DNA from 4 places in the Alcanivorax sp. IL3 genome. Region 2 is predicted to be linked to each of the others. Evidence: predicted binding sites of a transcription regulator. Region 2 holds the regulator's gene; each other region holds the start of a gene.
What was found. Region 2 encodes sigma-54, which starts transcription at its own class of promoters, with help from an activator protein. Its sites were predicted from a motif close to TGGCACNNNNNTTGCTNT; they were not measured.
Positions count from the first base shown of each region.

Region 1: ACMG4M_RS13455 (TorF family putative porin) is a predicted target of sigma-54. The motif match lies at 2,729-2,746, and genes of this name have one in related genera.
Region 3: ACMG4M_RS11800 (CmpA/NrtA family ABC transporter substrate-binding protein) is a predicted target of sigma-54. The motif match lies at 3,947-3,964, and genes of this name have one in related genera.
Region 4: ACMG4M_RS13230 (putative urea ABC transporter substrate-binding protein) is a predicted target of sigma-54. The motif match lies at 1,854-1,871, and genes of this name have one in related genera.

Region 1 is NZ_CP179931.1:2,891,040-2,896,658, forward strand. It holds gene ACMG4M_RS13440 (YiiX/YebB-like N1pC/P60 family cysteine hydrolase) at 1-479, opposite strand, end outside; gene ACMG4M_RS13445 (M14 family zinc carboxypeptidase) at 942-1,988, shown strand; gene ACMG4M_RS13450 (hypothetical protein) at 2,133-2,603, shown strand; gene ACMG4M_RS13455 (TorF family putative porin) at 2,821-3,495, shown strand; gene ACMG4M_RS13460 (endonuclease/exonuclease/phosphatase family protein) at 3,644-4,582, opposite strand; gene ACMG4M_RS13465 (hypothetical protein) at 4,926-5,333, opposite strand; gene ACMG4M_RS13470 (hypothetical protein) at 5,346-5,619, opposite strand, start outside.
Region 2 is NZ_CP179931.1:975,378-980,996, reverse strand. It holds gene lptA (lipopolysaccharide transport periplasmic protein LptA) at 1-556, shown strand, start outside; gene lptC (LPS export ABC transporter periplasmic protein LptC) at 1-15, shown strand, start outside; gene lptB (LPS export ABC transporter ATP-binding protein) at 553-1,278, shown strand; gene ACMG4M_RS04640 (RNA polymerase factor sigma-54) at 1,542-3,008, shown strand; gene hpf (ribosome hibernation-promoting factor, HPF/YfiA family) at 3,048-3,350, shown strand; gene ptsN (PTS IIA-like nitrogen regulatory protein PtsN) at 3,367-3,840, shown strand; gene rapZ (RNase adapter RapZ) at 3,938-4,789, shown strand; gene ACMG4M_RS04620 (HPr family phosphocarrier protein) at 4,804-5,073, shown strand; gene mgtE (magnesium transporter) at 5,186-5,619, shown strand, end outside.
Region 3 is NZ_CP179931.1:2,538,654-2,544,272, reverse strand. It holds gene ACMG4M_RS11820 (DUF5924 family protein) at 68-1,066, shown strand; gene ACMG4M_RS11815 (hypothetical protein) at 1,564-1,842, shown strand; gene ACMG4M_RS11810 (hypothetical protein) at 1,967-2,365, shown strand; gene ACMG4M_RS11805 (YbfB/YjiJ family MFS transporter) at 2,362-3,513, opposite strand; gene ACMG4M_RS11800 (CmpA/NrtA family ABC transporter substrate-binding protein) at 4,134-5,507, shown strand; gene ACMG4M_RS11795 (ABC transporter permease) at 5,536-5,619, shown strand, end outside.
Region 4 is NZ_CP179931.1:2,845,992-2,851,610, forward strand. It holds gene ACMG4M_RS13215 (glutathione peroxidase) at 8-550, shown strand; gene ACMG4M_RS13220 (hypothetical protein) at 629-943, shown strand; gene ACMG4M_RS13225 (dienelactone hydrolase family protein) at 957-1,742, shown strand; guanidine-I (ykkC/yxkD leader) riboswitch at 1,930-2,072, shown strand; gene ACMG4M_RS13230 (putative urea ABC transporter substrate-binding protein) at 2,129-3,193, shown strand; gene ACMG4M_RS13235 (ABC transporter permease) at 3,278-4,096, shown strand; gene ACMG4M_RS13240 (ABC transporter ATP-binding protein) at 4,111-4,902, shown strand; gene ACMG4M_RS13245 (urea amidolyase associated protein UAAP1) at 4,913-5,619, shown strand, end outside.

The DNA.
Region 1 (5,619 bases), 1.7 Mb from region 2:
CACCCTAGCCGGCGGTACAGTTCGGCGACCAGCTCCGAACAGAACCAGCCACGCTGATCCGGCTTGCGGGTAAAGCCTGTCAGCACGTCCAGGGCGTTGCACAGCACGTAGTTCTTGTAGGGACGATGAAGCAGGCGCTTCACCATCCGCGCCAGCAGTTGCTGCTGCCGGTCACTCAAGGGGGGGCCATGCCGACGGCGCAACGCCACCGTGCCGGGGTAATCACGCAGCTTGTCCGCCAGCGGTACCAGCGCCACACCGGCCACCGGGCATCCCAGAGTTACATCCGACGATTCACTGAGGGTGGTGGACTCAAGAACCAGAGGGTCGGGATTGCCGGGCAGGTGCACCACCATACCGATATGACTCCAGGGGCTGCGGGTAAAGACCCGGATCACCTCACTGGTAAAACCACGGCCAGAGAACAACAGCAGATCCCCGGTTCGCAGTGAGCAAGCAGACTCAAGAGGCATTGTCATGGGCACAGCCACAGGCTCTTATCCGTTGCAGGACTATCCTGAGGCCACACTAGAAAAATGTCGTGACGGTTCGCTGACAGTGGCGTCACGGTTTGGTGAAGAAAAAGTGCCTATCTCTCTACAGCGCCGCCGTAGGAACGGAGCGTAGCGGAGTAACGCCCGCAGGGCGGCCCCGAAGGGGTGAGCGCAGCGAATAACACCTCTTGAGGTGCGAATCCGAGCGACAGCGAAGGAAATGTACCAGGTAACCACCGGCTCCTTCTAAAGACACCTGTCGAGCCCGGAAATCCCTGATCGCCCTTCGGTCGATTTCCTCGCTTCGCGAGGTTCGCGGCTCAAGATCCGCTCCTACAGCGGCTTCGTAGATACCCGGGGGATAACATGCAGGTCAAACATCGTCACATTCCTGTTATCTACCGTCGTTACCCTGTGCAATCATCTTTGCCGGTCCCGCCCCCGCCTATGGAAGACAAGCTCTACCTGCTGCAACGCCATCTGCCCGAGCTTCTGCACCTGGATGCACTGATTCGTCATGGTGAGCGTCACCTGCGTGTGTCCACGGTTCATAAGGTGCCAATGGGTGAGTTGTCATTGCCGGTGCGGGTAATCGAAATGGGCAGCACTTCTCCCGGCGTGCCGGTCATCGGTTTTTTTGGTGGCGTTCATGGCGTGGAGCGGATCGGCAGCCAGGTGTTGATGTCCTGGCTGCACAGTCTGATTCATCGTTTGCAGTGGGACGACCAACTGCATCGGCGGCTGGAGCAGGTGCGACTGGTGTTCATGCCGATGATCAACCCCGGCGGCATCTGGAAGCGCACCCGCAGCAACCCCAATGGCGTGGACCTGATGCGTAACGCCCCTATCGATGCCATGGGCCGGGTGCCTTTTCTGGTGGGCGGCCACCGCATCAGCCGCCATCTGCCCTGGTACCGGGGCAAAAGTGGCGCGCCCATGGAGCCGGAAGCCCAGGCGGTCATCCGGGTGGTGCGGGAAAAGCTGATGCCGGCGCCGTTTTCCATGAGCCTGGACTGTCACAGTGGCTTTGGCCGGCGCGACCGGATCTGGTGCTGTTACGCCCGCAGCCATCGCCCCATTCCCCATATCGGCGAAGTATTCCGGCTCAAGCAGCATTTCGAAGACACCTATCCTCACCATCATCCCTACCTGATCGAGCCGCAGTCGGTGAACTACACCACCCATGGCGACCTGTGGGATTACCTTTACGACGATGCCCAAGATCGGGCACCGCATCACACCTTCCTGCCGTTTACCCTGGAAATGGGCTCCTGGCTGTGGGTACGCAAGAACCCACGGCAAATGCTGGATTTTTTCGGCTATTTCAATCCGGTAATCGGCCACCGCCATCATCGGGTACTGCGCCAGCACCTGCCCCTGTTCGAGTTTCTCACCGCCATGACCGCCAACGCCGGTAACTGGCTACCCACTACCCGGGAAAAATCGGCGCTGACCCGGCAGGCCATTGCCCACTGGTTTGGGGACGCTGACTAGCCGCTGAGCATCTGCAAAACGCCCCTCTCAGTGCATTGTATACCCAAGACGCCATTCATGGCCCCGACCTTGCAACAGAAAAGCCCATTGGGTCCGCCGCCCGGCTGACTTACACTTTGCCAAACGCCTCGATAAGGACACACCATGAAAGCCCTGATTCTTGCCCCCCTGGCCCTGCTGGCCGGTTGTCAGCACCTGAACTACCAGCCACCGACCAGCGGCGATACCGCCCAGGTCACCTTCACCAGCAACAACACAGCAGCTCAACCGGTGGTCTGTGTGCCCGGCAAGGGCTTCAAGTCAACGGAATACGCGCTGTCGCAAAACCCGGTGAGCGGTGGGGCTCTGGACGACTTACTGAAAACCATGAAGAAAAGTCCCCAGGTCACCACCACTGTCGACATTGCCCCAGCCACCCGCATTGGCGTCATCTATAACCGCCGCCAGGCTGACAATAGCCGTGACCGCTGCAAAGTGGCCCTGCAGTTTGCCCCTCAGGCCGGCGGTGACTACCAGGCACACTTTGTCCATGAGAACGGTCAATGTGGTCTGTCACTGAAAGATGCCAGCGGCGCCAGTGTGGATGCCGTGCTGACTGACTGGCAGTGCCCATAATATGCGCACCAATGCGGTGCGCGGCACCAAGTTCGCGCACCGCATTGTCTGTTTCCCCTTTGTTAAATCTCCCCTTTCCTCGTCACAAACTATCAAGTCACTGTTTTATATAAATAAAAAATAGTTGGCACGCTCTCTGCAATATCTCTTTCGAGCCGAAAAGGCGGTGCGTCACCAGCGCACATTGAACGAATTAGACTTGTTAAGAGGGTTGCACATGAAAAACGTATTTGGTCTGAAGAAAACCGTTTTGGCCGCTTCCATCGTGGCTGCCAGCCTGGCTCCGGCCATCGCTGCCGCTGAAGTCAGTGGTACCCTGGGCGCTTCCAGCCAGTACTTGTGGCGTGGTCAGCAACTGACCGACGGCGCTGCGGTATACGGTAGCGTTGACTACTCCCACACTTCCGGTCTGTACGCTGGTGCCTGGGCATCGTCTGAAACCGACGACACCGAGTACGACCTGTACGCCGGTTTCGGTGGCGAGATCGAAGGTCTGAGCTACGACATCAGCTACATCGACTACAACTACACTGCTGGCGGCACCGCAGGCGATAACCCTGCATCTGGCGCTGACTTCCAGGAAGTACACCTGGGTGTAGGCTTTGCCGGCCTGAGCGCTGACGCCTTCATCGGTGTAGGCAACTCCGGCAAGGGCGGTGATGAAGACTACGAAAGCGACTACTTCGCTGTGGGTTACGGCTACGACAAGTACTCCGCCACCGTAGGCTTCTACGACTTTGAAGCTGATGATAGCGACTACACTCACGTGGATCTGGGCTACGCTGTTACCGATCAGTTCACTTTCACCCTGTCCAAGATCGTTGATCAGGAAGAAGACAACACGTACGACGACGATCTGGTCATGAGCGTTTCTTACGAGTTCGCGCTTTAAGCACCAAGAAAACGGGCGGCTCACGCCGCCCACTGTTTAACGCCGCGGGGCTCTCCCTGGTCCTCGCAAACACGCAAGCAACCCCGCGGCGTCTTTTTACTTTCTACGTAACATCCCCAACGCTCCGGGCAACACACCGACCCTGTCGTTATCTCCCCGCAGAAAAGTACACTACCAACGCATCATGATCAGACACTGGCGCTGCCCCCTGGCTGCCATAGAGGCTGTGATAGCGACCTGCATTGCCACGACCTACCGCCATTCTGCTGACAGACGTTTTCAAATCCGGTGACACCCAGATATGGTCCAGAGCCTGCGGTCGGCAACGGTGTCGAAAACTGTAACGTTCCCGCTTCGGCAACCGTTGCCACAGATTGAACAGACCCGATTGCGCAAAACGCGCATAGCTGGCAGAGAGGCGCCCGGCATCCCAGGTGCTGTTGAAGTCGCCGGCCACCACCAACGGAACATCCTGCTCGGCGGCCCAGTTGGCCAGCAGTGCGGCCTGGCTCTGTCGTTTCTCATGGACCCGGGGTTTCTGCAGCCCCCGCGCACTGCGCAGGTGCACAACCACCAACTGTAATTGCCGGGGTGCTTGCACTGTCACGCGCAGGGGCGGACGGGAAAACAGTGAGTGGCCGTGAAAACTCTGCTCCGCGAACAACCTGTCCACCGAGGCAATCTGCACCGGCTCCCGATAAAGCAGCCCCACATCCATGCCGGAAGGATCATTGCCCTCTTTCAGTACCACGCGGTAACGCCAGCCCTGCCGGGCAAGACCTGCCGCCAGGGCGTCGAGCAAGTCGCGGTTTTCCACTTCCTGTACTGCCAGCATATGCGGCACCTGCAAAGGGCCGGCAATGAAATCTACCAGCGCCTGTATTCGCCTATCCAGTACAGCCGAAGAAAGCGGCTTATCCAGGTGGCTGTCTTTGCGGGTATCGCGAAGCCGCCACAGATTCAGGGTTGCCAGAGTCCACTCATTCTCTGCAGGGGCAGGCACACCACGGGCGGGAGCAAGACCTCGGCAATCCGCCGACAGGCTCAAAGGAACAAGAAGCAGGTAGACGATCAGTAAATAGCGCATTGACGCAGTTTATGAGGTGCCGGCAAAGCACAGCAGAGGCGAAGTCTCAAACATGGGTAGGAAAGAGGACCGACAGCTGCAGGAGATTTCTGCCATTTTGGCACTGGCTTGCCCCGGAATTTCTTCCGGATAACATGGCCCCGACTGTGAACCCCTGACCGCCGCCAATAGCGTAGGGTGTCACTGAGCCTGGGGCGAACTGCACCGATTCGGCGTTTGATGGTGCAGTTCGCCCTAGGCTCAGTGGCACCCTACGTTTTGCAACACTGCCGAGGGCGGATACGACCATAAAAAAGCCCGCCGAAAAGGCGGGCAAGGGGTATGTGAACAACAACAGAAAACGTCAGGGTCGATAGACCACTTTCAGGTCCGGGGTCACCAGTGATGCATCCAGATAACCGACAAAGTTACGGTTGCTGCCCACCAGCATAACCATCTCCTGTTCACTGGAGACTTCCCGGGGCGGCATGCCCCGGCCGGTAAAGATCATCCTCGCCCAATAACTTTTCATCTGCTCGGCGCTCTTGCCGAGCACCTGCTGGTAAAAACCATCTCGAGCACGGCCCCGTGACGGCAAGTCCAGCGGTTTCACCGAGACACCGGATACCCGGCGGGTCTGGCCATTGAAGATCTGTCGCACTTCATCCTGAGTCAGTGCATCGAGACCGCTGTTGGCGGACACCACCACCACCGGTTCTGCCTGGGCCGCTGCCGCCAGCATCAGGAGGAATGAAAATAGTATTTTTTTCATGGTCATTCCCCCTTAAAAAACCAGATCCGCACTGAGGCGAATCACCGTGGCATGATCGTCTTCAAGCTGGCCACCGTCGGTGAAGAAGAACCCCGACGTAGTAACATCACTATCGGAAAAATCGTAGTAATAACTCACCTCCCCTTTCAGGGCGATGGAATCAGTGAGGGAATAGCGCAGCCCACCGGTCCAGCTCTTCTGTTGTTCCGCCAGGCCATTATTCAGGGCAGCCGGAAGGCTGCTATCCAGATCACGAGGCGTCACTTCTGCCCAGGTGACCATGGGC
Region 2 (5,619 bases):
GCGCCGGCTTCTTAGAACCTGCACCATCGCCCTGGCTGCGGCCCTGCCGGTGAGCACAGTGGCCGCCCCACCGCAAATGCCAGTTTCCGTCACCGCCGACTCGGGGCGTTTCGAACAGGACGCCGGCAGCGGGCTTTATCGCGGCAATGTGGAACTGATACAGGGCAAGCGGAAACTGTTTGCAGACGAAATGCGCCTGTTTACCCGCAATGGCGAACTGATCCGCGTGGAAGCGTCCGGCACCCCGGTGCGCATGGAAGAAGGTGAGGACCTGCAGGCCCACGCCAACAACCTGGTCTACGATATTCGCCAACGCACCCTGGTACTTACCGGCGACGCTTACATTGAACACCTGGGCAACACCTTCGAAGGCGCCAAGGTGGAGTACAGCCTGGATTCCAAGCGGGTTGACGCCAGCAGCGAAGGCGACAAGCGTGTGCGACTGGTGATCCCTGCCGAAAATCAGACGCCCAAGGAAGACACTCCTGCGGACAACAATACAAACGAAGAGGCGCCCGTAGAGCCCTCCTCCGAGGCGGAGCCAAACACCCTATGAGCCATTTACGTGCCCACCACCTGGCAAAAAGCTACAAGGGTCGCCGAGTCATCGAGGATGTCTCCCTGGACGTGGAGGCCGGCCAGATCGTCGGCCTGCTCGGCCCCAATGGCGCCGGCAAGACCACCTGCTTCTACATGATTGTCGGCCTGGTGGAAGCGGACGCCGGGCGAATCGACATCAACGAGGCGGATATCACCCATCTGCCCATGCATGGCCGCGCCCAGCGCGGCATCGGCTATCTGCCACAAGAAGCCAGCATCTTCCGCCGCCTGACCGTGGAAGAAAACATCATGGCGATCCTGGAAACCCGCAAGGAGCTCAGCAAGGCGGATCGCCACGAGCGCATGGAGAGCCTGCTCAAGGAATTCCATATCACCCATATCCGTGATTCCCTGGGCATGAGCCTGTCCGGCGGTGAACGACGTCGGGCAGAAATCGCCCGCGGTCTGGCCACCGACCCGGATTTCATCCTGCTGGATGAACCCTTCGCCGGCGTGGACCCGATTTCCGTGAACGACATCAAGGGCATCATCCGCCACCTGAAAGAGCGCGGCATCGGCGTGCTGATCACCGATCACAACGTGCGCGAAACCCTGGATATCTGTGACACCGCCTATATTGTCAGCGCCGGGCACATTATCGCCTCCGGCGACGCCGACACCATTCTCGGTAACCAGCAGGTGCGGGATGTGTACCTGGGGGCCGATTTCAGGCTGTAAACAAATTGACAGTTGATAGTGGACAGTTGACAGCTACGCGATAAAGGCACTTGGTTCTGAAGCCCTTTGAGGGCCGCGCCCAAACTTTAAACGCAGCCTCAGACATTGCAGATAAAGACAGGATTCCCCGCGACGCTGTCAACTGTCCACTATCAACTGTCAACTTTGCTCTCTAGCACACAACCATCATTGGCACAAATATTGCTTGCCTTATGCATAGGCTGTTATTCTCGTGTTTTGGGGATGACATCAGCCTGAGCAGTATGAAGCCAAGCCTACAACTACAAATCGGCCAGCAGCTGACCATGACACCGCAGCTGCAGCAGGCCATTCGCCTCTTGCAGCTATCCACGCTGGACTTGCGTCAGGAGATTCAGCAGGCAGTGGAAAGCAATCCGTTGCTGGAGCTGGCTGATGATTTCGGTGACGAATCCCTGCCTGACGCTGACGAAGAACGTCAGGACGAACAGGAGCTGGATACCGAGCGTGACGACGCTCTGGAAGAGTTCGTGGACGACGAACCCGGCATCGAAACGGAATGGGACGATGTCTATTCCGGCCAGACCAGCAGTGCCTCCAGCGCCCTCCCCGACGATGCCGACGACTGGCAACAACGCCATAGCATTGCCGGCAATCTTCAGGACCACCTGCTCTGGCAACTGAATCTGACCCCCATGAGCGATGTAGACCGCATTATCGCCATGACCATCATCGAGTCCCTGGACGATCGCGGCTACCTGACCGTCACCGTGGACGAGATCGTAGCGATGATGAACGCCCAGGATGACCTGCTCACCGAAGGCGACGAACTGGAAGCCGATGAAGTACTGGCAGTTCAGCACCGCCTGCAGCAATTCGATCCGGTAGGGGTCGCCAGCCTGGATCTGGCCGACTGCCTGCGGGTGCAGTTGCGCCAACTCCCCACAGACACTCCCTTTCTGGACTATGCCCTGGCCCTGCTGGGGCATCTCGCGCTGCTGGAAAAGCACGACTACGCCGCCCTGCGCCGGGTACTGCAGATCAGCGAAGAAAACCTGCTCGACGCGCTCTCGCTGCTGCGCACCCTGGACCCGGCACCCGGCGAACAGATCGGTGAAAGCCAGGTGGATTACGCGGTGCCGGACGTGATTGTGCGCCAGCACCAGGGACGCTGGCAGGTCAGCCTGAATGAGGAAGTGCTGCCCAAGGTCAACCTGCAGCAGCAGTACGCCTCCATGGCCCGCAAGGCCGGTGGCGAGGATGGTCAGTACCTGCGCAACTGCGTGCAGGAGGCCAAGTGGTTCATCAAGAGCCTGCAAAGCCGCCACGACACCCTGCTGAAGGTGGCCACCCGCATCGTTGAAGTTCAACAAGACTTCTTTGACTATGGCGAGGAGGCAATGAAACCGCTGGTTCTGGCCGAGATTGCTGATGCCGTCGAGATGCACGAATCGACCATCAGTCGGGTCACCAACCAGAAATACATGATGACACCCCGCGGCGTCTTTGAGCTCAAGTATTTCTTCTCCAGCCACGTGGGAACAGACGGCGGCGGTGAGTGTTCCTCCACCGCTATTCGTGCCATTATTAAGAAGCTGGTCGCTGCCGAGAATCCCCGCAAGCCGCTTAGCGACAACAAGCTGGCTAGCTTGTTGAACGAGCAGGGGATCAACGTGGCGCGCCGGACAGTCGCCAAGTATCGTGAGGCGATGAGAATACCGTCATCCAGCGCCCGCAAGCGTTTGGTGTAGGCGCCGGGACGGCCCAACGAGCAGGTAAAGGAGTCAGCCATGCAAATTAATATCAGCGGTCATCACCTGGAAATTACCGATGCTTTGCGAGCCTACGTAGGAGACAAATTCTCCCGTCTTGAACGGCATTTCGACCAGATTACCAGTGTCCAGGTGATTCTTTCTCCGGAACCCAAAACCCACAAGGCAGAATCCACCATCCATATTTCCGGGGCCGACGTCTTCGCCACCGCTGAAGCAGTGGACATGTACGCTGCCATCGACAAGCTGACGGACAAGCTCGACCGCCAGATCCTCAAACACAAGGAAAAGGCTGTCAGCCACAAGCACGGCGGCCACTGAACCCAAAGCGACAATTATGCGAGTTCGCGAACTACTCACCGAAGCACGCACCCATAGCGAGGTGCAGGCCAGCAGCAAGAAACAGCTGCTGGACCAGGTTGCGCAGCTGGCCGCGGCCGGCTGCGACAGCCTCAACGAACAGGAGGTCTTCGATGCCTTGGTAGCCCGGGAAAAGCTGGGCTCCACGGGCATCGGTGAAGGCATCGCCATTCCTCACTGCCGTCTTGGTCACTGCCAGCAACCCATCGGGCTGCTGCTGAAACTGTCTACCCCCATCGATTTCGACGCCGTTGACGGTCGTCCGGTAGATCTGGTTTTTGTGCTGCTGGTTCCCCAGGAAAACCCTGAACAGCACCTGAAAACCCTCAGCCACCTGGCTTCCCTGTTCAACCACGACGATTACCGTGACGAACTGCGATTGAGCAAGAACGATCATCACCTTTATCACACCGCCGTGGAATCCGAAGCGGAGCTGCGACTGGCATCATGAAGGAACGCAACACGCTTTCAGGCATCACCCGGGATATCCCCTCGTCTATCAATTTTGCGTGTCAACGTGCGGCAAATAGCATGCAAGCGGTGCAACCATGAAACTCACCATCATCAGCGGCCGATCCGGCTCGGGGAAAACCACCGCCCTGCAAGCCATGGAAGACCAGAACTACTACTGCGTCGACAATCTGCCGGTGGGCATGCTCCCGACACTGGCGGAGCAGCTTGATCAGGGTGAGCTACCCATAGAACGAGCGGCAGTAGGCATTGATGCCCGCAACCTGCCCACCCAGTTGCTGGCCTTTGATGCCATCCTTGATGCACTACACCAGCAGCAGGTAAAGACCGAAATTATTTACCTGGATGCGGACGACAGCACTCTGCTGAAGCGCTTCAGCGCCACCCGGCGGCGTCACCCGCTGGGCGCCCAGCAGGGCTCCGTGGAGGCAGCCATTCAGCATGAGCGGGAATTGCTCTCCAATATCCGCCTGCGTGCCGACCTGGTGATCGACACCAGCAACTATGACGTTCACAGCCTGCGCAACCTGATGCGCGAGCGGGTAGCCAATCGCAGCGCGGCCCTGTCCCTGCAACTGGAATCCTTCGGGTTCAAGAACGGCTTGCCCAACGATGCCGATCTGGTGTTTGACGTGCGAGTACTGCCCAACCCGCACTGGCGGGCCGACCTGCGGCCCTTTACCGGCCGCGATGACGCCATCATCGATTTCCTCCAGCAGCACCAGGCCAGCCACGACATGCTTGATGACATTCATCATTTCGTAAAACGCTGGCTGCCGGCGTTTGCTGACAGCGATCGCAGCTATGTGACGGTCGCCATCGGCTGCACCGGTGGCCGCCATCGTTCGGTATTCATTACCGAGCAACTGGCAAAACGGCTACGCAATGAGGGCACCACCCTTCAGGTCCGCCACCGCGAACTGGATTAGGCTTCCACCACTCAATGATCGAAAAGCAACTGGATATCATCAACAAGCTTGGCCTGCATGCCCGTGCTGCCGCCAAGGTGGTCAGCGTGGCCTCACGCTATGAAAGCCGCATTCACGTCATTCACAACGGCAACCCCATCGACGCCAAAAGCATCATGGGGTTGTTGATGCTTGGCGCCGCCAAGGGCACCAGCGTTACCTTTCAGGTTGACGGCAACGATGAAACCGCCGCCATGGAAGAACTCACCGATCTGTTCGGCCGCCGCTTTGACGAAGAAGAATGAAAAAACAGTTGATAGTTGATAGTTGACAGTTAACAGTTAGGGGCTCGCTCGCGGCCAGCCTGTTTTTAGCTGTCCACTGTCAACTATCACCTGTCAACTGCCTGTCCTATTTATGCCCGCCGATACCAGCCGTAGCCAACAGCACCACAAAATCATCAACCGCGCCTTGTCCAGCGGCACCTATACCCAGGTCCGTCAGCTGTTCAATAATCTGCCCGGTGCTGAGGCGGCGCATTTGCTGGAATCGTTCCCTCCCCGGGAACGGGAAATTCTCTGGCAACTGCTGAGCAAGGATCAGGAAAGCGAGGTCCTCCAGTATCTGGGCGAGGAAGTGCGGGTTGAGCTGCTGCGCAATCTGAGCACCGACGAGCTGGTCTCGCTGGTGGAAGAGCTGGACACCGATGACCTGGCCGACCTCCTGCAGGAATTGCCGGACCACGTTACCAGCCAGGTCATGGCCAGCCTGGATGAACAGAATCGCGACCGGCTGGAACAGGTAATGAGTTACCCGGAGGATACTGCCGGGGGCCTGATGAACACGGATGT
Region 3 (5,619 bases), 1.6 Mb from region 2:
CTACAGCCACCGGGAACCCCAACGCCTATAGTACGTCGAACAGCCAAACCCCCACGGAGCCTCACCCTTGCCACCCACCCTGCAAACCCTCTCCAACAAGCTCTACCGGATCCGCCACCTGTGGGCGGTGATCAGCTTTGCACTGGGTCTGTCCAGTTACTTTCTGGTGGAGCGCCAACCCTGGCTAGCCGCGGTACTCACCGGCTTTCTGGTACTAAGCTGGCTGCTCCTGCTCACCGAAGGGCTCTGGCAACGGCGCCTGGCCGGCACGGCCATGGAAGGCATGTCCCAGGGCATGCTCAAACTGCTGCTGCAGGCAGTCCATCAGGAAGCCTTCTTCTTCAGCCTGCCGTTCGTGCTGCTGCAATGGTCCGGCGGCGCCGAATACATCTTCTTCACCACCTTGGTAATCAGTGCCGCCCTCGTCAGCATCATCGACCCGCTGTACTTCTGGCTGGCCCGGCACCGGGCGTTGTACTTCGGCTTCCACGCCTGGGCGTTATTCGTGGCCCTGCTGGTACTGCTGCCGCTGATCTTCCACTGGAGCACGGATTCAGCACTCACCTGGGCCGGCTGGCTCACCGCCTTGTTTGCGCTGCCCAGCTTCTGGCGGGTCGGCGGGCCGCGCAAATGGTTTCGCTGGCTGGGTTTATTGGCAGTGTCCTGCGTGATCGCCTTCGCCCCACGCTGGCTGGCACCGCTGGTGCCGCCTCTTACCCTGTCCCTGGAAGAGCGGGCCATGGCCCTGTCCTTCAACCGCGAGCAACGCCAGCCCCTGGTGACCGGGCACAGCTTCTCCAGCGATGAAGTGACCGCCGGCCTTTATGCCTACACCGCCATCAAGGCGCCGTTGGGCCTGGGGCAGGAGATTTATCATTACTGGTTCCAGAACGGCGAGCAGGTAGACCGGATTTCCCTCAAACTCTACGGCGGTCGCGAATCCGGCTTTCGCACCTGGTCCCACAAACGCCATATCCCGGTGCCCTCAGAAGGCCGCTGGCGAGTGGAAGTGCGCACCGCAGACAACCAGATCATCGGCGTCATGCGCTTCACCATCACGCCCTGAGGCTTGCGGCCCCCAGCCGCTCCTTACCCCAAGCCCTTCAGCGCCTCAACCCCCCCCAACCCTCGTTGGAGCCTTGCTAGCAAGGCGAAGAGGCTGACGTCACTGCCGTGCCTTCGAAACCCTCTGCGTCTTCGCAAACCAGGCCCAGTGGTTTATTCAGACCCTTTGGGTCGCCCCCCCCTACAAACGGTCATCCCGAATATGCCGTGCTCAACAGAACGAGCCATATCTTTGTAGGATATGGCTTACAGAAAATGCTAAACGGTTGATATAGAGTGGTTTCGGAACGGGGGAATATCGGGGGCATTTAAGAAAATGGGGCGCTTAGTCGAGTTTTGTCAAACGAGATGGGTTATTGTTTTTACTATAAGAGCCTGACGGTCTTGCGAATTTCTGTGTTTCTCCCGAAATTCATAAAAGAGTTATGTCGAAAAAAGATAGGTCGAATCGTTCGACTGAATACGCTGTTATAAGCCTTTAGCGGCTTCGGGTGAATAATGAGCAAAACACGAAATCCAGGTCCTGTAATTACCGCTCAAACCGGCTGGGAAGAAGCTTTCCTCATCGGGACTGAGCAAGAGCTGCTCGAATTTGCGGAGAGCATAATTCAAGCTGTGAGTTCTGCAAAAAAGGAAGAGTTCTTTGGCGAAGAAGCCCATGTTTCAAAGTTCTATGCCGTCACGGGCCAATACAGCGAAGTCCTATTTGATTGGTTAGTGGTCACAAAGGACAGCAAACAAACAATTGAACTCACGAATAAGGTGCAAGGCTTATAACAAGGCGCATCAATTCGCGGCCTGCGGCCGCCGGACGCCCTTTACATTACGGCTGCGCCTCCATTACAAGGGCGCCGTTGTGCGCAACGTTAAAGCAAAGCATAATCCGTAGCCGGTTTTCTAAATGCGACTGATAAAGCCCGCTCTCATCTACTTCATCCTGATCTTTGCCACCGGCTTCGCCCTGGCCATGATCCGCATTCCCTTCCTGGTGCCTCGACTTGGGGAGCGCTGGGCTGAGCTGGTTGAATTGCCTTTCATGGTGCTGGCCAGTTTTCTGGTGGCCCGCTGGTTGGTGAGGAGATTTGGGCTGGTGACGGTGGTGCCGTGTATTGGCACTGGCCTGCCGGCCCTGTTGATGATGCTGAGCGCGGAGTTGGCGGTGACACTGGTGCAAGGGCAGGGACTGGGTGACTATCTGGCCGGACGCGACCCGGTATCCGGCATTGCCTATCTCTTTTCTTTGCTGCTGTTTGCGGCCATGCCGTTGTTAGTACGCCAGCAGGCTGTGAACAGTCCCTAAAACCGCACCTTCCCCAACGGAACCAACAACACCGCCGCCCCAATCAACGCCGCCGCGGCACCCAGCAACCCGGGCGCAAAACTTCCGCTACTTTCCAGCAGTCGCGCCGTTACCACCGGCCCCAAGATCTGTCCGACGCCATAGCAGGCCGTCAGTGCGCCCAGGGCGGCGCTGGCGGCGTGGGGGGCCAGTTGTCGACCGCAGTACATGCTCAGGGCGACCACGGCGGTAAAGGTGCCGCCCACTAGCAGGCCACTGATGACCAGCCCGGTGAGGCCGGGTAGCCAGGCGGGGGCGCTGACGCCCAGGGCCTGAACCACCAGTGCGGTCATAAGCGCGTTGCGTTCGCTGGTGTGGCTGGCGAGTTTGCCCCACAGCAGGTTGGCGGGGACGGCGGCCAGCCCTACGGCCAGCCAGGTGTAGAAGGCGGCACTGTCCAGGCCCGGTAGTTGGGCTTTGGCGATCACCGGCAGGTAGGTGGTGCTGGTGATGTAGCCGAAGCCGGCCAGGGTGTAGCTGCCGATCAGAAAGCCCAGGGCGGAGCGGTTCACCGGCGCCCGTTCGTGCTGGCTGTGTTTGGCGTGGGGCAGGGCGGGGATGCGACGCAGCAATGGCAGCAGGATCAACGCCAGCGCCCCGCAAGCCAGCCACATGGTGGCGTAGCTGCCGTGCAGGGTTTCTATAAAGGCCACGGTAAGGGCGGCGATGCTGATGCCCAGGCCGATGCCGGCATAGTGGATATTGCCCAGCCGGGCACGGAGGTGATTGGGCATGGCGCCCAGCACCAGCGCGGAACCGTTGACCATGATGATGGCGCTGGCCACCCCGGCCAGGAACCGGTTGATGGCCCAGGGGGTGAAGGTGGTGCTCAGGCCCATGAGGAGGCTGGTGATCACACTCACCCACAGGGCCAGCCAGAACGCCGTGCGCGCCCGGTGGGCGGGCACTGCCATGGCGAGCATGGCCCCGGTCAGGTAGCCACCATAGTTGATGGCCGCCAGGTAGCCGCCGCTGATGGCGGTGAGGGTGCTCTCCGCAATCATGTCGGGCAGGGCCGGGGTGAACAGGAAGCGGCCAATGCCCAGGGCAATCACCAGACTGAAGGCGCCGGCGATAGCAGTGAGTAGGTGATCTCTTTCGGTGGTCATCAATGGTTCCGCTTTGTCTTTCTGTGGGAGCGTGCTTGCACGCGAATGGCACTAGGCCTGGAAGTGGTTCGCGTGCCAGCACGCTCCTACAGTGTCTTGAGCAATTGTGGGTGTGGCCACTGCCGTAATCCAGCGCGCAGCCTAACAGGCCATGGCGTTTTCGGCTTCCTTCTTCGAATGATGTTCATCATTCACCGCAGTGATAAATGCGGCCTTGGTCGCAAAGGCTCGCAAGCTGGGCATGGTTTTTTCACCATGGCGGGGCAAAACGCGGGGTTTTCGGCAAGAAACCGGGTTGCAGCAAAAGCGTGATGCATTTTGGTGAGGCGGGACTGACTCACAACAGTGCCGGCTGAGCGAAAACCGGGCGCTGAAGCCGGCCCGGCTTGTGCCTGTTATCGATAACGTCATGAAAAATAAGACTTTTCAAAACTGGCACAGCATTTGCCTTAATACACGGTAAGCACAACCACTGTGTTGTGCGCGAGATAACCATCTGTGTGGTCAATGGCGACTGCACTCCGATGCGAGCAAAGGCGCTCAAAGATTCCTGCCAATGGTGGCGGGACGCTTTGAGCGCTTTTTTTATGCCCGAAAAAAACCGGGCAGAAGAGGGAAGGATGATGAAAGGTTTCAAGAAAACATTTCGTGGTGTGCTGGCCGCTATGACACTGGGCCTGTCGGCGCCGTCCCTGGCGGAGGATGCTGTGGGCTGGCCGGAAAAGGCCGACCTGAAGTTCGGCTTTATCAAGCTGACTGATATGGCTCCACTGGCCATTGCTTACGAGAAAGGCTACTTCGAGGAAGAAGGCCTGTTCGTGACCCTGGAAGCCCAGGCCAACTGGAAAGTGCTGCTGGACCGGGTGATCGACGGTCAGCTGGATGGCGCTCATATGCTGGCGGGGCAGCCACTGGGGGCGACCATCGGCTATGGCACCGAGGCCCATATTATTACCGCCTTCAGCATGGACCTGAACGGCAACGGCATCACCGTTTCCAATTCCGTCTGGGAAGAAATGAAAAAACATATTCCCAGCAAGGATGGCAAACCGGTGCATCCCATCAAGGCCGACACGCTCAAACCGGTGGTGGAGCAATACAAGGCCGCCGGCAAGTCTTTCAAGATGGGCATGGTGTTCCCGGTATCCACCCATAACTACGAGCTGCGTTACTGGCTTGCTGCCGGTGGGCTGAACCCGGGCTACTACGCGCCGCACCGGGGCGACACCAGCGGCCAGTTGCAGGCGGACGTACTGCTCTCTGTCACACCGCCCCCGCAAATGCCCGCCACCCTGGAAGCCGGCACTATTCATGGCTACTGCGTGGGTGAGCCCTGGAACCAGCAGGCCGTGTTCAAGGGCATCGGTGTGCCGGTGATTACCGATTACGAAATCTGGAAAAACAATCCGGAAAAAGTGTTCGGGGTCAGCAAGGGCTGGGCGGAAGAATATCCCAATACCCATATTCGTGTGGTCAAGGCGATGATTCGTGCGGCCAAGTGGCTGGACGAGAACAACAACGCCAACCGACCGGAAGCGGTGAAGATCCTGTCCCAGCCCAACTATGTGGGCGCCGACTATGACGTGATCGCCAACTCCATGACCGGCACCTTCGAATACGAGAAAGGCGACAAGCGGGAGATTCCGGACTTCAACGTCTTCTTCCGTCACAACGCCACCTATCCCTACTACTCCGACGCCATCTGGTACCTGACGCAAATGCGTCGCTGGGGGCAGATCAGCGAGAGCAAGCCGGATAGCTGGTACATGGATATCGCCAAGAAAGTCTATCGCCCGGACATCTACACCCAGGCGGCCAAGTCTCTGATTGCCGAAGGCAAGATCAGCGCCGATGAATTCCCGGACTTCGCCAGCGAAGACGGCTTCAAGCCGCCGCAGAGCGAGTTCATCGACAACGTCACCTACGACGGCCGCAAGCCCAACGAGTACCTGAGCAAGTTCCCCATCGGCCTGAAAGATGGCGACACCCTGTAACCGGGTACGCGAGAGGAAGGAGACAATCATGGTGACCCTGACATTCCCGACCTGGATGGAACCCTACCGCGCACTGGCCACGGGCAAGGTGTCCCGTGACCAGTGGCAAGCA
Region 4 (5,619 bases), 1.8 Mb from region 2:
GATGATCATGGCGCGCTATCTGGGCCTGCTGTTTGCCTTGTTACTGCCCCCCGCGGTGCAGGCGGCGGACGGCTGTGCCGACGCCCTGGATACCACCGTCAGAAAGCTGCATTCCCAGCAGACGCTGGATCTCTGTGCTCTCACCCGCAACAAGCTGACGCTGGTGGTGAATACCGCCAGCCAGTGTGGCTACACCCCGCAGTTCAAGGATCTGGAGGCGCTGTACCAGACCTACCGGGAGCAGGGCCTGCTTGTGGTGGGCTTCCCCTCTGACGACTTCCGCCAGGAGTTGAACAGCGAGTCCGATACCGCGGAAGTCTGTTATGTGAACTACGGCGTCACCTTCCCCATGGCCGCCACCAGTTCGGTCAAGGGCGACAACGCCAACCCGGTATTCCGGGCCCTTGGTGCCGCCACCCAGGCGCCGGGCTGGAACTTCAACAAGTATCTGGTGGCGGCGGACGGCTCCCTTATTCGCCATTTCCCGGCAACGGCGGAGCCACGCGGTGGTGAGCTGGAAGCGGCCATCCGCGATGCATTGACCCGGTGACCTGGGCAAGGAGGTAGATGCCTCCGGCAGAGGCTGATATTGTGAACGGTCACCCATTATTACCCGGCGGTGAGTCCTGTGAAGGTTCGCAGCAGCAAAGAACAGCAACGCCATCAGCTTGAGCGCGATATGGAGCGCTATCTGTCCAAGGGCGGAGAGATCAAGGAGATCCCTCGTGGCGTCAGTGGTACCGATCCCGTGCACGGGAAAGGTCACCAGACTGTGCTGTTCAACGGCCCCCGCCAGCCCCAGCGCACCGATCTGAGCCAGGTGGCCGCCACCATCGACGCGCGCAAGCACAAACCCCGCCGCCAACGACTCACCCACCGCCCCACCCGCAAGCTGATTTATGATGATTTCGGCGAACCGTTACGCTGGGTGTGGCACGACTGAAGAAGGATCTGCAATGAAACGGCTTCTGCTGTTGGTATCCCTGTTTATGATGAGTCAGACCGCGTTCAGCGACATCATTGAAACCCAGGTCACCCTGCCCGACGATCTGGGCACCGGGGTCATGTACCTGAATGACAAACAGAAAAAACCTGGGCCCGGGGTAATCGTGATCCACGAATGGTGGGGCCTGAACGATTACGCCCGCGATCGCGCCCGCATGCTGGCCCGGGCCGGTTATACCGCCCTGGCGGTAGACATGTATGGCACCGGCAAGGTGGCCACTCATCCGAAGGATGCGGAATCCTTCATGAAATCCGCCATGGCCGAGCCAGAAAAGATGAACGCCCGCTTCGAAGCCGCCCGCAAGATGATGCTGAAACAGCAGCAGGTAGAAGCAGGCCGTCTGTTCGCTATCGGCTACTGCTTTGGCGGTGGCGTCGTACTGAACCAGGCCCGCATGGGCACCGAGCTGGCCGGCGTGGCCAGCTTCCATGGCACCCTGGGCACCGACACTCCCGCGCAACCGGGTGACATCAAGGCGCGTATTCTCGCCGCCACCGGCCAAGCCGACCCGATGATTCCCGCCGAACAAGTCACCGGCTTCGTGAAGGAAATGACCGAGGCCGGCGCCGACTTCCAGCTGCTCAGCTTCCCGGGCGTCAAGCACAGCTTCACCAATCCGAAGGCGGATGCGGTGGCAGAACGCTTCGACATGCCGGTGGGCTATGATGCCCATGCGGACCAGGTGAGCTGGAAAGCGCTGGTGGATTTCATCGAACATAAATCCCACGCGGAATAAGCGCACCAGTTAGGGGCATTGAACAACGCAATGCCCCGTCACTGCCCATCTTTCTGCCCGATTCGTTTTTCTTCTGTGCCAAACCCCCTGATTTTCCTCACTCTCACCACTTGGCATTCCCTTTGCTTTACCAAAAGAAGAGGAATCGAATGGCCACGTTGCCATTAAGCACTCAATACAATTTGAACCAATAGACCGCTAGGGTTCCGGTCGCCTGCGCCGACAGACAGCGTGCAGCCGATGCCTGGTCCGAGAGCAGTCGACCTTCTTGCAGTCGTTTCGCAGCACATGCGGCTGAAGGTTACACGGCGGGACAAAAGCCCGGGAGGACACGATGACCGCGTTGTCATTGGATTCCTCATCGTCCGTAGCCAAGGAGGTCCGAGATGACCCTTTCCGTACGTAAGACCGCTGCCGTTGCAGCACTTGTCCTTTCCACATCCCTGATGCCGGTCACCGCACTGGCCAAAGATTCCTTCAGCATTTGCTGGTCCATCTATGTGGGCTGGATGCCGTGGGATTACGGTGCCCAACAGAAGATCGTCGACAAGTGGGCCGACAAGTACGACATCGAGATTGATGTAGTACAGATCAACGACTACGTGGAATCCATCAACCAGTACACCGCCGGTGCCTATGACGGCTGCGCCATGACCAACATGGATGCGCTGACCATTCCCGCTGCTGGCGGCGTGGATTCCACCGCCCTGATCGTGGGCGACTTCTCCAACGGTAACGACGGCGTGGTGCTCAAGGGCACCGACAAGCTTGCCGACATCAAGGGCCAGCAGGTCAACCTGGTGGAACTGTCGGTATCCCACTACCTGCTGGCGCGGGCGCTGGAAACCGTAGGGCTCACTGAACGCGACCTGACCGTGGTGAATACCTCGGATGCGGATCTGGTTTCCGCCTTCACCACCAAAGGCGTCACCGCCGTGGCCACCTGGAACCCGCTGCTCAGCGAAATCACTGCCATGCCGGACAGCCACAAGGTGTTCGACTCCGCGCAGATCCCTGGTGAAATCATCGACCTGATGGTGGTCAACACCGACACCCTGGAAGCCAACCCGGATTTCGGTAAGGCGCTGACCGGTGCCTGGTACGAGATCATGGCCACCATGTCCGCCGATGATGAGGCCGGCAAGGCCGCCCGTACCTTCATGGCCAATGCCTCCGGTACCGACCTGGCCGGCTATGAAGCCCAGCTGGATTCCACCCGCATGTTCTACCAGCCCGCCGAGGCCGTGGCCTTCGTCAACAGCCCGGCACTGAAAGACACCATGCAGAAGGTGGCGGAGTTTTCCTTCCAGCACGGTCTGCTGGGTGAAGGCGCCCCGGACGCCGGCTTTGTGGGTATCGAAACCCCGGCGGGCATCTATGGCAGCGACAGTAATGTAACGCTGCGCTTTATCCCGGATTACATGGCCATGGCAGCCGAAGGAAAGCTGTAACAACGCAAGCACGTCGCACGCTGGCACGTACCACGCCAGCGTGCGGTGTCCGCCCTGTTGCGAATTCAATCACCGGGAATTGCCATGAAAAAACTGATCAACCGTCAACCGGGACGTGTCGGTGCCTGGGCACTGGGCCTGCTGCCTTTCGTGCTGCTGCTGATTGTCTATATGGTCGCCTCCGATGCGCGCCTGACGGAAAACCCCAACGACAAATTGCTACCGGCAATGGGCAGTTTTGTGGATGCCATTCAGCGTATGGCATTCGAACCCAGCAAGCGCAGCGGCGACTATCTGTTGCTGAACGACACCCTGGCCAGCCTGCAACGGCTTGGCATCGGTGTGGCCATCAGTGCGCTGATTGCCCTGGTGGTGGGGATCGGCAACGGCACTATTCCCTATATCCGCTCTACCCTGTCACCGCTGGTGACCGGCATGTCACTGGTACCGCCCATGGCGATCCTGCCAGTGCTGTTCATTATTTTCGGCCTGGGTGAACTGGCCAAGGTAATGCTGATCATCATCGGCATTACCCCCTTTCTGATTCGTGATCTGCAGCAACGGGCGCTGGAAATTCCGGAAGAGCAGATCATCAAACTGCAGACCCTGGGCGCCAATACCTGGCAGATCATTACCCGCCTGGTCTGGCCGCAACTGATGCCGCGATTGATCGGCGCCGTGCGGTTGTCACTGGGCCCGGCCTGGCTGTTCCTGATCGCCGCCGAGGCCATCGCCGCCACCGAAGGGCTGGGCTATCGCATCTTCCTGGTGCGGCGTTATCTGGCCATGGATGTGATTCTGCCCTACGTGGTGTGGATCACCCTGCTGGCCTTTGCCATCGACTTTCTTCTGCGTCGCTACTCGCAGTGGCGCTACCCCTGGTTCCATCAACAGGCTCATTAAGGAGATCCGTGGTAATGGCTATCATCGAAATGAAAAACCTGTGGAAGGAATACGGCGACCAGGTGGTGCTGGAACGGCTCAACGCCACCGTCCAGGAAGGCGAGTTTGTCACCGTTGTCGGCGCCTCCGGCTGCGGCAAGACCACCTTCCTGAAACTGCTGCTGGGCACCGAACAGGCCAGCCGTGGCGAACTGCTGCTGGATGGCCAGCCCCTGCCCGGCGAACCGGATGACAGTCGTGGCATCGTGTTCCAGCGTTACTCGGTGCTCAACCATCTGACCGCCCTGGAAAACGTCATGCTCGGCGGCGAATTGCAGCACAGCCCCTGGCTGGGTTTCAGTTTCGGCAAGCGCCGCAAACAACTGCAGAAAGACGCCCTGGCCATGCTGGAAAGCGTGGGCCTCAGCCACGCCGTGGACAAATACCCCCATGAACTCTCCGGCGGCATGCAACAACGGCTGGCCCTGGCCCAGGCGCTGATCAAGAAACCCCGCATCCTGCTGCTGGACGAACCCTTCGGCGCCCTGGACCCGGGCATTCGTGCCGACATGCACAAGCTGGTGCTGTCGTTGTGGAAAGAACAGCGACTCACCGTGTTCATGATCACCCATGACATCAACGAAGGCTTTTACCTGGGTACCCGGCTGTGGGTGTTCGACAAGCCCCGCCTGGACCCGCAGGCCCCCGGTGCCTATGGCGCCCGGGTGACCTACGACCTGCCCGTGGGTGACTGCGAAACCGGCACCCTGACAAACATTAATCAAAGCGTGCGCAATACCAGCCGCGCTCTCCATGACACCCTGTAAGGAGCGCCCGATGAGCGACAGCCTTTACACCACTACCCTGCCCGGCAGCGCCCACTGGTCGCTGCGGGTACGCCGTGGCATGCAACTGCGATTTACCGACGTGGAAGGTGGCGCCAACCTGTCCCTGCTGATGTACAACCCGGAAGACCTGCTGGAACGCTACAACGCCCCGGACACGCTCAAGGGCCAGCACACCTTCAAGCTGACCCGCGGCAACTGCCTGTACTCGGATATGGGGCGGGTGTTTGCTTCCATGGTCGACGATGATTTCGGCTGGCACGACACCGTCTGCGGCACGCTCAGCGAAAAAAGTCTGCAGGAAAAATACCCGGTCAGAACCTATCAGGATCATCACAACCACTGGACCCTGAGCGGCGAGCACAGCTTTCTCACCGAGCTGGCCAAATACGGCCTGGGCGAACGGGATCTGGCCGCCAACCTGAATCTTTTCTCCAAAGTCATCACCGACGATGACGGCAACCTGATCTTCGATGCCAGCGCGGCCCGCGCCGGCGCAAGCGTCACCCTGCGCTTTGAAATGGACACCCTGGTGATCCTGCATACCTGCCCGCACCCGCTGAACCCGGCGGCAGACTATCCGATGAAACCGGTACAGGTGGAGATGCTCAAAGCCGCCCCACTGAGCGACGACGATTACTGCAAACACTTCCGCCCGGAAAATGGCCGCGCCTTCGAGAACAATCGTCTGTACCACCT